2 regions of the Aeromicrobium sp. SORGH_AS_0981 genome follow, and region 2 is predicted to be linked to the other one. Evidence: predicted binding sites of a transcription regulator. Region 2 holds the regulator's gene; the other holds the start of a gene.
The links. Region 2 encodes HrcA, which represses chaperone genes, less so after heat shock. Its sites were predicted from a motif close to TTGGCACTCGNNNNNNNCGAGTGCCAA; they were not measured.

Region 1 (7,120 bases), 680 kb from region 2:
GCGTTCTGCAGCGCGGAGCGCGTGACCTTGGCGGGGTCGATGATGCCCTCGCCGATGAGGTCGACGTACTCGCCCGTGGCGGCGTTGAGGCCGTGGCCCGGCTCGAGGCCGGCGACCTTCTCCGCCACGACGCCGCCCTCGAGGCCGGCGTTGACGGCGATCTGCTTCAGCGGGGCCGACGCGGCGGTGCGCACGATGTTCGCACCCGTCGCCTCGTCACCCTCGAGCTGCAGCTTCTCGAACACGGCCGCGGTGGCCTGGACGAGCGCCACGCCACCACCGGCGACGATGCCCTCCTCGACGGCCGCCTTGGCGTTGCGCACGGCGTCCTCGATGCGGTGCTTGCGCTCCTTGAGCTCGACCTCGGTGGCCGCGCCGACCTTGATGACGGCCACGCCGCCGGCCAGCTTGGCGAGGCGCTCCTGCAGCTTCTCGCGGTCGTAGTCGGAGTCGCTGTTCTCGATCTCCGCGCGGATCTGGTTGACCCGGCCGGCGATCTGGTCCTGCGAGCCGCCGCCCTCGACGATGGTCGTCTCGTCCTTGGTCGTGACGACCTTGCGCGCGGTGCCGAGCAGCGAGATGTCGGCGTTCTCGAGCTTGAGGCCGACCTCCTCGCTGATGACCTCGCCGCCCGTGAGGATGGCGATGTCGGCCAGCATGGCCTTGCGGCGGTCACCGAAGCCGGGGGCCTTGATGGCGACGGACTTGAAGGTGCCGCGCATCTTGTTGACGATCAGGGTGGCCAGCGCCTCGCCCTCGACGTCCTCGGCGATGATCGCGAGCGGCTTGCCCGACTGCATGACCTTCTCGAGCACGGGGACGAAGTCCTTGACCGAGCTGATCTTGCTGTTGACGATGAGGATGTAGGGGTCCTCGAGGACCGTCTCCATGCGCTCGGGGTCGGTGACGAAGTAGCCCGACAGGTGACCCTTGTCGAAGCGCATGCCCTCGGTGAGCTCGAGGTCGAGGCCGAACGTGTTCGACTCCTCGACCGTGATGACGCCCTCCTTGCCGACCTTGTCCATGGCCTCGGCGATGATCTCGCCGACCGTGGTGTCGGCGGCCGAGATGGACGCGGTGGAGGCGATCTGCTCCTTGGTCTCGACGTCCTTGGCCATGCCGAGCAGCTGGCTGCTGATGGCCTCGACGGCGGTCTCGATGCCCTTCTTCAGGCCCATCGGGTTGGCGCCGGCGGCCACGTTGCGCAGACCCTCGCGCACGAGCGCCTGGGCCAGGACGGTGGCCGTCGTGGTGCCGTCGCCGGCGACGTCGTCGGTCTTCTTGGCGACCTCCTTGACGAGCTCGGCGCCGATCTTCTCGTAGGGGTCCTCGAGCTCGATCTCCTTGGCGATGGACACACCGTCGTTGGTGATCGTGGGGGCGCCCCACTTCTTCTCCAGCACGACGTTGCGGCCCTTGGGGCCGAGCGTCACCTTGACGGCGTCGGCAAGCTGGTTCATGCCGCGCTCGAGGCCGCGGCGGGCCTCCTCGTTGAACGCAATGGACTTGGCCATGTGGAACTCTCCGGTTCGACGTGGTTCGGGTGTGACCGGTCGGTGCCCGCGACGGACGAGCCAGGACGCACGGCGATCCCTTCCCGCCGCCGTCCCGACCCTCACCGGGCCGGTCGGATGTCTAGCACTCTCACTATAAGAGTGCTAACCCAGGACTGGCAATCGGGTGGGGAGAGTGCCAGTTGGGACGTGGCGGTTTACCACGGGACCGTGGGAAACGTCGTCCTCCCAAGGCAAAGATCCCTGGGGAGGACGCGCTTTACCACGGGACCGTGGTAAACCGCGGCGCAGACCTAGGCGTCGTCGTCGCCGATGACGAGGCGGGGGAGGCGGTCACGCCAGGGGCGGCGGGGGTGCGGGGCCGGCTCCTCCACGGGCGGCGGCTCCCTGACGTCGGACTCCTCGGCCGCCTCGGCCCGGCGGTCCTGGCGGGCGATCCAGAGGATGGTCAGGACGATGCCGACCACGGGGATGAACGCGGGGATGGCCAGGACGGCCACGGGGTGCGCCGACAGCTCCCCGACCGCTGCGACACCCGTTCCCATCGCGCCAGTCTACGAGCGGTGGGCGGAGGGCGGGGTCAGACCGAGAGCAGCAGGTAGATGCCGGTGAAGGTGTAGCCGACCATGAGCACGAGCATCGCGAGCTGGCCGGTGAGCCGGTGCGCTCGCGGCAGCACCTCCAGAGCCTTGTCGTGCGCCGCGACCACCGCCACCACGTGCCCGGCCACGACGAACCCCACCTTGTAGACCGCGAGGAGGTCGGGGTGCTCGGACAGCACGTACGACACCGTGAGCCCGTCGCCCGTGCCGAGCAGCTGCAGCAGGCCGATCACCACGCCCTGACCGCGCTCGACCAGGTAGGTCAGATAGTGCGCGAAGACGTAGCCCACGACGATCGGCACCAGCGAGTGCGCCATCAGCCCCGGCAGCGCACGACGCTGCGCCGACGTCACGCCGCCCGTCGCGACCGAGGCGGCCACGAAGGCCACCGCCACCACCACGCAGAACAGCAGCAGCACGAGCGACGTGGTGAGCGTGGAGTGCGCGGCCGACTGCCAGGCCTCGGACGCAGAGAAGCTGTCGAAGGCCGTCGACCCGAGCAGCACGGACACCGCCGCGACGATCCCCGGCGCCACCGGCAGCAGCGGGAGCGAGCGCAGCGGGTTGTGCGGCTCGAAGCGCCGCCCGCGCACCAGCGGCGCGAGCCGTGCCACCACCGCGCTGTAGACGTCGAACGGGTCGGCACGGTCGAACCAGCGCGGCCCGAACGCGACGCCACCCGCCACCGTCACGACGACGTAGACCGCCACCCAGGTGCGCACCGCGTCGACGGAGCCGGCGTCAGGGGAGGCCAGCTCGAGCCACACGAACGCGAACAGCCCAGCGGCCGCGGGCCAGTAGCCCCACGCCGGGCGGTAGACCGCGAACCCGTCGGGACGACCGGTGAGCCGACCCACCAGCCACTGGACCGACCGCCACGGCGACAGGTCCTTCCACACGTGCCCCGCCAGCAGCGCGAGCGGCACCAACCCCACCCACACCAGGACGTAGAACGCCCCGATGCCCGGGTTCGACGCGTCGTCGGGGCCCAGGAAGAGCGCACCCAGGAACCACGCGGCCAGCAGCGCACCGAGCACGGCCAGCCACGGTCGACGAGCGGGCTCCGCCTGCCCGGCACCCCCGCCGGGCTGCTCCGCCGCCCACGGCCCGGCACCCCCGCCGGGCTGCTCCGCCGCCCACGGCCCGGCACCCCCGCCGGGCTGCTTCGCCGCCGTCGGCTGCAGCCGCGGCTCCTTCCAGGCGAACGCGAGCACGGCGAAGGAGATCGTCAGGGCCCAGCTCGCGCCGACGACGGCGTACAGGAACGGCACGGGCAGGTCGGTCGAGCCGCCCACGCCGTGCTGCGGCAGCAGGTCGAGCACGGTCAGGGCCGGACGACGAGCTGGACGATGGTCGCGTGGGTCTCGTGCGACTCCACCGCCACCTGGCCCGGACGTTCGAGGGTGAAGGTGCGCGACACCGTGTCACCCGGCTGCACGTCGATGCTCACCTCCGGGTCGGAGTGCACGTGCACCTCGTCGGCCACCTCGGCCGTCACGGTCAGCGTGACCGGCTCGCCGACCTTCACCTCCACCCGCCTGCCGCGCGGCTGGGGACCGTCGGCGGTGAGCCGCACCTCGACCGTCACCCCCTCGGAGTCCGGCGTCGCGCTCGTCGAGGGCGTGCCGGACGACGTCGCCGCCGCGGTCGCCGACGGGGTGGACGACGCCGACGCGTCGGGGGCGTCCTCCCCCGCGCCGCAGCCGGCGAGCAGCAGGGCACCGAGCAGGCACCCGGCCCACGTGGTCCTCATCGATCTCTCCTGTCGTCCTCGGTCTCGTCGGGGGCGTCGTCGTCGGGGCGGAACGCACGCTCGATCAGCTCACGCTCCTCGGCCTCGTCGCGACGGTCCTTCCGGGCGATGTGGAGCACGACCGCCACGACCACGATGGCCGGCACGAAGGCCGGGATCGCGACGAGGGCCGCGTGGTGCGCCCACAGCACCTCCCCGGGGGTCACGCCCGGCCGGCCCCGCTGCCCTCGTCGACACCGTCGCCGCCGCCGGGTCCGGACTCGAGCTCCTCGCGGCGCCGCCGCCCCTCGCGGGCGATCGCGCCGGAGACCCGGGCCACGGCCACGCTGATGCCCGCCAGGATGGCCAGGCTGCAGACGAGGACGACGAGGTTCGCGGCGCCCCAGAGCCAGGGCGACGTGTCGAGCTCGCGCTCGCGCTGCAGGATCGTGATCTCGGGGACGAAGTCGCGCGTCATCTCCGCCTCGGCCGGAACCTCCTCCGCTCCCAGCGCCTCGTCGGCGGGCAGGAAGATGGGGGCCGCGGTGAGCATGCGTCCGTCCTGGACGCGCAGGAGCGTCTTCCAGCTGCCACCGATCGGGACCGGGCTCGTGGTCTCCCACGAGTCGGGCCCGGTGCGTCGCAGCTGCTGCGTGACCACGCCCGCGCCGCCACCCTGCCAGGCGGTGATCTGCACCCAGGTCGGGTGCGCGTCGACGAGACCCTCGGTGGTGGTGGCCTGCACCATGACCTCGGGCTCGTCCTCCGTGCCGACCTGCTGCACCGTGAACCGCACCTGCGCGTCCTCCGGGACCGTGGCGTTCAGCCCGTTGGCGACGGCCAGCGACGTCACGAGGATCGACCCGACCACGATCGAGCGGCCGACCCAGCGGTTGACGGGAAGCCGACCGTCGAGACCCACCGCGAACAGCGCACCGCACAGTCCCGCCCCGACGGCGACCGGAACGACCGTGAGCAGGCTCTCCAACCAGATGTCCTGGGGCCACGGGAACTGGAAGACGGCGTCGTTCCAGAACTTCTCGATCACGGACCCGACGGTGCCGATGAGGAGGCCGCCGACCGCGCCGAAGACGAGCGGCCGCTCCTTGAGCCTGCTGAGCGCCAGCAGCTCGATGAGCAGGGCGCTGCCCAGGTAGAGCGGGAACACGTGGTTCGCCTGGCCGAACACGTCGCCGACGATGAAGGAGACCACCCCGCGCACGATGACGAAGAAGAACGCGGCGAACAGGGCCGCACCGGGGCCGGCGTACAGACGGGCGGCGACCAGCGTGAGCGCGGCCGCCGCGGCGATCATGAGCGGCGCGAACACCATGCGGAACTGCGCGATGCCGAAGTCGAACTCGGCCTGGAACACCGAGAGGCCGATGAGCAGGCCGCCGAACGCCATCGAGAGGGTCAGCTTGTGCAGCGTGCGGGCGCTGTGGTTGTCGGCCGAGCGCTTCCACTCCTCGGAGAACTCAGCCTCGCGGTGCAGCAGGATGATGCCGGCCGTCGACAGGCCGGCGCCGCCGATGAGCATGAGGTGCGTCGGGCCCCAGAGGGTGACGTCCTGGCCGAACAGCCGGTGCCAGACGTCGTCGAGCGGGAAGCCGATGAGGGCGTAGAAGCCGCAGGCCGCGATGAAGATGCCGGCCACCGGTGCGTACCAGCGGCGGGTGATCCGCACCGACGCGATGCCCGGCCTCTGGCCGTCGCGCGGGAACACGACCGCGCTCATGCCGGCGACGAAGAGGGCGAACAGCCCGTAGAGGATCAGGTAGTGCGCGGGGTTCGCGAGCGGCCCCTCGTCGCGACCTCGCCCGGCGTGCAGGCTGACGTCCCAGAGGAAGCCGAGGAGGGCCACGACGAGCGAGCTGGCCACGAACAGGGCCGGGATCGACGCCCAGCCGGGCTCGCCGGTGCGGGCGTGGAGTGCGTCGCCGAGACGCTGGAACCACTCGATGCGGTGGGTGCGGTGGGCCCAGGCGACGTAGACGAGGACCGCGGTGACGACGGCGGCGCCGACGCTGAGGCCGAGCACCTGGTCGAGGGCGGCCCCGCCGACCGAGGAGGGCTCGGCGGCGCGGAGGGATGCGGGGAACATTCCGGGAGTATGTCAGCGGCCATGTGACACCGCAAGTGTCGGATACAGCCGCCCGCGAGCGTCCCGGCGGCGCGCCCGCAGGGTCACGCCGACGTCGTCCGGATCAGTGTCCGACGACCTCGTGCGCCTCGCGGCCCTTCGGTCCGTCGACGACCTCGAGCTCGACCGCCTGGCCGTCGTCGAGCGTCTTGTACCCGTCGGACTTGATGCGCGACCAGTGGACGAACACGTCGCCCTGGCCCTCCACCTCGATGAAGCCGTAGCCCTTCGCGGCGTTGAACCACTTGACGGTGCCCTGCACCATGACGCACTCCCACCTGACGGCGATCGACCACCGGACCGGCCCGGTCCGGCACCGAGCCTATACGCGTCGGACGAACGGCAGAAGGGTGCGGTTCACCCGCCGGACATCCCCCGGCGTCCCAGGGTTCGGACCCCCGTGTCCCCGGGGAGACCCGGACTCCACCCCGGGAGGCGTCGCGCGAGCGGGTCGGGCGTGCTTGGCTGGACGCAGAGCACCCGTCATGAGAAGAGGACCCATGAGCGCGTACCCCGGCTGGCCCGACGACCAGGAGAGCCACGGCACCCCGTCCGGCGGCAGCGCCGCGACCCCCGACACGACCGAGCGCAACGTCGGCGTCGTCGTCCACGCCATCCCCGCCGCCGCACTGGTGGTGAGCGCCGGGACGCTGGGCTTCGTCGCCTCGCTCGTCATCTACCTCATGTACAAGGACAAGGGCGAGTTCGCGCGACGTCAGGCCGCCAACTCCCTGAACATCCAGATCACGACGCTGATCTACCTCGTGATCTCGGCCCTGCTGATGCTGGTCCTGATCGGCTTCGTCCTGTACCCGCTGGTGATCGTCGTCGCGGTCGTGCTGCACGTCCTCGGCGCCGTCCGCTCCAGCAACGGCGTCTGGTGGAACCCGCCGCTGACGCCACGATTCGTGAAGTAGGTCGGGCGCGGGGCGCCCTCGGGGTCAGGCGCCGCCAGCGACGGCGGGGATGATGCTGACCTGGCTGCCGTCCTTCACGGGCGTGTCCAGGCCCTGCGCGAACCGGACGTCCTCCTCGGCGACGTAGACGTTGACGAAGCGACGCAGCTTGCCGTCCTCGTCGACGATGCGCGCCTTGATGCCGGGGTGGTTGGACTCGAGGGAGTCGAGCA
Region 2 (7,120 bases):
GACAAGTACCTGCTCGCCGACGCGGTCCTGTCCGACGCCGGGCTCGGGTGGTACGAGCTGTCGAACTGGGCCCGTGACGCCGCTGCCCGCTGCCGGCACAACCTGCTGTACTGGCACGGGGCGGACTGGTGGGGCGTGGGCCCCGGTGCGCACTCGCACCTGGCGGGCCGACGCTGGTGGAACGTCAAGCACCCGGCTGCCTACGCGCAGCGTCTGGAGCGCGGCGAGTCGGTCGAGGCGGGCAGCGAGGTCGTCGACGCAGCCGGTCGCCGACTGGAGCAGGTGATGCTCGAGCTGCGCCTGCGCGAGGGGCTGCCCCTCGCCGCCCTCGACGCCGGCGGACGTGCCGAAGTGCCCGACCTGGTCGACCGCGGCCTCGTGCTCGGCGACGAGCGGCTGGTGCTCACCCTGGAGGGCCGGCTGCTCGCCGACGCCGTCGTCCGACAGCTCACCCCGTAGCGGAGGTTACTCTCACTTTTTGGGACTTTAGTCATTCGCGATGCAGGACCTTCGTCGAGGACTTACGGTTCACGTGGGAGAAACAGCAAACTCGGGGGAGTTGGCGAGGGAGCAATGCGCGTCGCGCATTGGCCAACGGTGATCAGCATGCTCATCGGGTTGGCCATTTTTGGTATACCGACATCGGCGGACGCCGCACGGACGGTGCTCTGCACGAGCTACACGCAGTGCAAGGCGAAGGGCTACACGGACGGCGGCTACGGCTCCGTCCGGTCGACGTCCTTCTGGAACCAGACGCCGGGCCGCAACTGCACGAACTACGTCGCCTACCGGTTGACGAAGAACCGTCTGGTGGCACGCCCGCCGGGCACCGACGCGGCCCGCACCTGGGGCCGGGCGGCCCGCGCGGCCGGCGTGCCGGTGCGGAGCTACGCCCCGCGTCGCGGTGACGTCGCCTGGTGGGACGCCTACAAGGGCTACTCCGGGGAGAAGGGCCACGTCGCGATCGTCGAGCGGGTCCGCGCCGACGGGTCGATCGTGGTCTCGGAGGACAACATGAACGGCACGTTCATGTGGCGCGTCGTGCGGCGGGGCTCGGCCTGGCCGTCGGGCTTCGTCCGCTACCCGACGTCGGACGGGTCCCCGGCGGGGCTGCTCGAGTCGATGAGGTCCGAGGACGGCAAGGTCACCGTCAGTGGCATGGCCAGCGAGCCCGACCGGTGGGGCAAGGACGTCGACTACACCGTGGCGCTCGGCGCACCGCTCGACGCGGCGAACGGCGTGCGACCCGTCGAGACGTTCTCGTTCAGCACGGCCTACTACCGGTTCACCTGGAAGCGGACGGTGCAGACGAGAGGTCCGGTCCGGGCCTACCTGTACGCGCACAACACCGAGCGCACGCGCGGCAAGGACACGCTGCTGGGCGTCGCGACCCTCGACCTCGTCGAGGACGGGAGCGTGCTCGGGCGCGTGCTGCCGCGGACGGAGTGGCTCACGCCGCCCACTCCGGCACCGACGCCAACGGTGCAGTCGGTGCTGCAGGACTGAGGGAGCCGCGACGGCCCGGGACCGCCTGGTCCCGGGCCGTCGCGCTGTCCGGGCGCAGCCGTGGCCGCGGGGAGCAGGCCGCTAGGGAGCGGTGACGAAGTCGATGAGCTCCTCGACGCGACCGAGGAACTCCGGCTCCAGGTCGGTCCAGGAGTCGACCCGCGAGAGGATGTGCTGCCAGGCGCGGGCCACGTCGGCCTGCTCGGCGTGCGGCCAGCCGAAGGCCGCGCACACGCCGCGCTTCCACTCCAGGTGGCGGGGGACGACCGGCCACGCCGCGACGCCGAGCCGCGCGGGCTTCACGGCCTGCCAGACGTCGACGTAGGGGTGGCCGACGACGAGCACGTGCGGACGGCCGGAGAGCCTGGCCGCGATGCGCGACTCCTTCGAGCCGGGCACGAGGTGGTCCACGAGGATCCCGAGCCGGCGGTCCGGGCCCGGGTCGAAGTCGTCGACCACGCCCACGAGGTCGTCGACGCCGTGCAGCATCTCCACGGCGACGCCCTCGACGCGCAGGTCGTCGCCCCAGACCTTCTCGACCAGCTCGGCGTCGTGCTTGCCCTCCACGAGGATCCGGCTCGGCAGCGCCACCCTGGCCCGCTGCCCGGCCACCGCGCGCGATCCCGACGCCGTGCGCGCGGGCTGCTGCGGCGCGGCACCGGACGGGGCGACCAGCACCACCGGCCTGCCCTCGAGCAGGAACCCTGGTCCGAGGGGGAAGACCTTGACCTTGAGGCGCCGGTCCTCGAGGGCGACGGTGCCGAGGTCGCGCTCGACGCGCACGACCTCGCCGCACCAGCCCGTCGTGACCTCCTCGACGACCATGCCGAGCTCGGCGGGCACCTCGGTCGAGCGGCCGCGCGGAGGCGCCTTCCAGTCGCCGGCGAGCACGTCGTCGCCGTAGCGACCCCACCCTCGGGTCTCAGCCATGGAGCACGCCCAGCAACGTCTGGTGGAACGCCTCGAGGTCGTCGCGGCCGATCTCGCCGCTGCTCGTGAGGATCCGCGTGGACGAGCGGGTCAGCCCGACGGCGAGGTCGACGGCCTGCGCCCAGCTGGGCCGCGCGGTGGTCGGGACGACGTCGAGGGGCGGGACGAGGTCGCCGAGGGCCACGGTGTCGCCGTCGGGGACGACGAGCACCAGCTCGCCGCCGACGGGGCCGTGCCCCAGGTGCACGACCTCGACGAAGAGGTCGCCGAGGTCGGCGGCCCAGACGGAGCTCAGCGTGCCGCCGCGGGACTCGTGCAGGAGGAACGTGCCGTCGGAGAGCGTCACCCGGCGCGGCCGGTAGGTCAGGGTGCGCGAGCGACCCGTGACCGAGACGACCTCACCCTCGCTCCCGATTGCTCCCACGGCGCTAGACTGGCACTTGCGCCTGGTGAGTGCCAAAGCGCCACGCCGCGCCGACGGACCCCGTCTGCGCCGTGCGCGCCCGAGGCCGTCCGGCGTCGTCGCACCCGAGCCACGCACCGTCCAGCCGAGACCGTCCCAGAGGAGGAGAGCGCCGTGCCGGAGGACCGTCGTCTCCCGTCCGAGGACCGTCGCCTGGAGGTCCTGCGCGCCATCGTCGAGGACTACGTCGAGACCCAGGAGCCGGTCGGCTCCCGCGCCCTCGTCGAACGTCACCAGCTCGGCGTCTCGCCGGCCACGATCCGCAACGACATGGCCGTGCTCGAGGAGGAGGGGCTCATCGCCCAGCCCCACACGAGCGCCGGTCGCGTGCCCACCGACAAGGGGTACCGGCTGTTCGTCGACCGGCTCTCGCAGGTCAAGGCGCTCACGTCGCCCGAGCGTCGCGCGATCGAGACGTTCCTGGGCGGCGCCGTCGACGTCGACGACGTGGTGCAGCGCAGCGTCAAGGTGCTCGCCCAGCTCACCAACCAGGTCGCGATCGTGCAGTACCCGTCGCTGACCCGCTCCACGGTGCGTCACGTCGAGGTGGTGGCGCTCGAGGGCGCGCGGGTGCTCGTGGTCGTGATCACGAGCAGCGGCCGCGTCGAGCAGCGCATCGTCGAGCTCGAGGCGACACCGGGCGACGGGCTGCTGTCCGACGTCCGCTCGCGGATCATGACGGCGGCGGTGGGCCAGCGCCTGCCCGAGGCGTCGCTGCGCCTCGCCGACGTGATCGGCACGTTCGCGCCCGCCGACCGCCCGCTCGTGACCTCCGTGGTCACCACGCTCACCCACGTGTTCTCCGACGAGCGCAGCGACGAGCGCGTCGCCGTCGGTGGCACCGCGAACCTCGCGCGCTTCGGCCGCGACTTCGACACCTCCATCCGCCCCGTGCTGGAGGCGCTGGAGGAGCAGGTCGTGCTGCTGAAGCTGCTCGGCGAGGCCACCACCGACCCCACCGTGCGCATCGGTCTGGAGACCGGCACCGAGGGACTGCCCGGCACGGCGGTCGTCTCGTCGGCGTACGGCACCTCCGAGCAGGCGCTGGCGATGCTCGGCACGCTCGGCCCCACCCGCATGGACTACCCCGGAACCATGGCCGCCGTCGGCGCGGTCGCCCGTTACGTCGGGCGACAGCTCGCGGACGGCTGAACAGGACGAAGGACGTATGGCACAGGACTACTACGCGCTGCTCGGCGTCTCCCGGTCGGCGACGCCCGAGGAGATGAAGAAGGCGTACCGCAAGCTGGCGCGTCAGCTGCACCCGGACGTGAACGACGCCCCCGACGCCGCCGACCGCTTCAAGGAGGTCACCACCGCGTACGAGGTGCTGTCGGACCCCCAGAAGCGTGCCGTGTACGACCGCGGCGGCAACCCGCTCGGCGGCGGGGGCGGAGCGGGCGGCTTCGGCGGAGGCGCCGGGTTCAGCTTCGACGACATCATGGACGCCTTCTTCGGCGGTGGCGGCAGCAGCAGCCGTGGTCCGCGCTCGCGCGTGCAGCGTGGGCAGGACGCGCTGCTGCGCCTGCAGGTCGACCTCGCCGAGGCCGCGTTCGGCGTCACGCGCGAGATCAAGGTCGACACCGCCGTGGTCTGCGAGCGGTGCTCGGGCAGCGGCGCCGAGGACGACTCCGCGACGGTCACCTGCGGCACGTGCCACGGCCACGGCGAGGTGCAGCAGGTCCAGCGCACCCCGCTCGGCAGCGTCCGCACGGCCCGCCCGTGCCCGACGTGCCACGGGTTCGGCACCGTCATCCAGGACCCCTGCCACGAGTGCCACGGCGACGGCCGGGTGCGCTCGCGCCGCTCGATCACGGTCTCGATCCCGGCCGGTGTCGACCAGGGCACGCGCATCCAGCTCGCCGGCGAGGGCGAGGTCGGCCCGGGCGGGGGCCCGGCAGGCGACCTCTACATCGAGGTCGAGGTGGCTCGCCACCCCGTCTTCACCCGCAAGGGCGACCAGCTGCGCTGCCAGGTGACGCTGCCCATGACGGCCGCCGCCCTCGGCACGCACGTCGACCTGCCGACCCTCGAGGCCGACCTGGCCGACGAGGACGGGCCGGAGGTCGTCGGGCTGGAGGTGCCCGCCGGCATCCAGTCGGGCGAGACGCTCACGCTGCGCGGCCAGGGCGTCCCGCGCCTGCGGGGACCGGGTCGCGGCGACCTCGTCGTCGAGATCGTCGTGCAGACCCCGGACGACCTCGACGACGCGCAGCGCGACCTGCTGAAGCAGCTCGCCGCCCTGCGCGACGAGGAGCGTCCCGAGGCACAGCTCGGCAGCACCCACCGCGGCAGCGTGTTCGGCCGCATCAAGGACGCCTTCCGCTGAGCGGAGGTCTCGTCGCAGGCCGCCGGGTGCGGTAGGAAGGGACCATGAGCCCCAGCGCCGACTGCCTGTTCTGCAAGATCGTCGAGGGCGAGGTGCCCGCCGACGTCGTCGCGCAGGACGAGCACGCCGTGGCGTTCCGCGACATCAGCCCGCAGGCGCCCACGCACGTGCTCGTCATCCCGCGCGTGCACCAGCCCGACGTCGGCAGCCTCGCCGAGGCCGAGCCGGAGGCGGCCGTCGGGCTGCTGCGCCTGGCCCGCCGCGTCGCCGACGAGGCGGGCGGCTCCTACCGGCTCGTCTTCAACACCGGTGCCGACGCGCACCAGACGGTCTTCCACTGCCACGGGCACGTGCTCGCCGGGCGCTCGCTCGGCTGGCCCCCGGGCTGAGCGCACGGCGCCGCGGTCCGGCGCTGTCGACGTGTCGGCGCATCCCCGTACCATGGAGGCACACATGACTCCTGATTCTCCCGGGGACCAGCGTCCCCACACGTTCACCGTCCCGACCAGCATCGACACCGTCTCCCTCTACGGGCCGGGCGACGAGTACCTCCGCATCGTCGAGGACGCGTTCGACGCGGCGGTCCACGCGCGGGGCAACCAGCTGACCGTCACCGGCGCTCCGGCCGAGGTCGCGCTCGTCGAGCGGCTGCTCGACGAGCTCGTCGCCATCGTGCGCACGGGCCAGGGACTCACCGCCGAGACCGTCGAGCGCTCCATCGGCATGCTGCGCACCGAGACGCAGGAGCGCCCGGCCGAGGTGCTCAGCCTCAACATCCTCAGCAACCGGGGCCGCACCATCCGGCCGAAGACGCTGAACCAGAAGAAGTACGTCGACGCGATCGACCAGAACACGATCGTCTTCGGCATCGGCCCGGCCGGCACGGGCAAGACCTACCTCGCGATGGCCAAGGCCGTCCAGGCGCTGCAGGCCAAGGAGATCACCCGCATCATCCTCACCCGACCGGCCGTCGAGGCGGGGGAGCGGCTGGGCTACCTGCCCGGCACCCTGAGCGAGAAGATCGACCCGTACCTGCGGCCGCTGTACGACGCGCTGCACGACATGCTCGATCCCGAGACGATCCCCAAGCTGCTCACGAGCGGCACGATCGAGATCGCCCCGCTCGCCTACATGCGCGGCCGCACGCTCCAGGACGCGTTCATCATCCTCGACGAGGCGCAGAACACCACGCCCGAGCAGATGAAGATGTTCCTGACCCGGCTCGGCTTCGGCTCGCAGATCGTGGTCACCGGCGACGTCAGCCAGGTCGACCTCCCGTCGGGCCAGAAGAGCGGCCTGCGGGTCGTGCGCGACATCCTCGCGGACGTCAAGGACATCCACTTCGCGACGCTGACGTCGAGCGACGTCGTGCGGCACAAGCTCGTCGGGCGCATCGTCGCCGCGTACGACGCGTTCGAGAACGAGTCGGCCCCGGCCGCGGGACAGGTGGAGCATGAACGTCGACGTCCTCGATGAGTCCGGCCAGGGCGTCGACGTCGTCGCCCTCACCCGGCTGTGCCGCTTCGTCATGCGGCGCATGCGGCTGCACCCGGCCACCGAGCTGACGGTCCGCCTCGTCGACACCGACACCATCGCGGTGCTCAACGAGCAGTGGATGGACAAGAAGGGCCCCACCGACGTGCTGTCCTTCCCCATGGACGAGCTGTCGCCCGGGCGGCGCGACCGCGAGCCGGAGGACGAGCCCGAGGGCTACCTCGGCGACATCGCCCTCTGCCCGCAGGTGGCGGCGCAGCAGGCGCCGGCCGCCGGTCACGACGTGTCCGACGAGATCGACCTGCTCACCACGCACGGCATCCTGCACCTGCTCGGCTTCGACCACGCCACGCCCGAGGAGCACGCCGAGATGTTCGGCATCCAGGGTCGGCTGCTGC

Region 1: the regulator HrcA is predicted to act here: its motif matches at 1,636-1,662, upstream of groL (chaperonin GroEL).

What each region holds. Positions count from the first base shown of each region.
Region 1 covers NZ_JAVIZD010000001.1:1,498,734-1,505,853, reverse strand. The annotation lists gene groL (chaperonin GroEL) at 1-1,514, opposite strand, end outside; gene QE370_RS07685 (hypothetical protein) at 1,808-2,059, opposite strand; gene QE370_RS07680 (hypothetical protein) at 2,095-3,438, opposite strand; gene QE370_RS07675 (hypothetical protein) at 3,441-3,869, opposite strand; gene QE370_RS07670 (hypothetical protein) at 3,866-4,075, opposite strand; gene QE370_RS07665 (hypothetical protein) at 4,072-5,952, opposite strand; gene QE370_RS07660 (cold shock domain-containing protein) at 6,056-6,256, opposite strand; gene QE370_RS07655 (DUF4870 domain-containing protein) at 6,492-6,908, shown strand; gene QE370_RS07650 (ubiquitin-like small modifier protein 1) at 6,933-7,120, opposite strand, start outside.
Region 2 covers NZ_JAVIZD010000001.1:2,176,705-2,183,824, forward strand. The annotation lists gene hemW (radical SAM family heme chaperone HemW) at 1-459, shown strand, start outside; gene QE370_RS10965 (CHAP domain-containing protein) at 607-1,506, shown strand; gene QE370_RS10970 (DUF3097 domain-containing protein) at 1,588-2,436, opposite strand; gene QE370_RS10975 (hypothetical protein) at 2,429-2,860, opposite strand; gene hrcA (heat-inducible transcriptional repressor HrcA) at 3,014-4,051, shown strand; gene dnaJ (molecular chaperone DnaJ) at 4,068-5,228, shown strand; gene QE370_RS10990 (histidine triad nucleotide-binding protein) at 5,273-5,617, shown strand; gene QE370_RS10995 (PhoH family protein) at 5,682-6,704, shown strand; gene ybeY (rRNA maturation RNase YbeY) at 6,682-7,120, shown strand, end outside.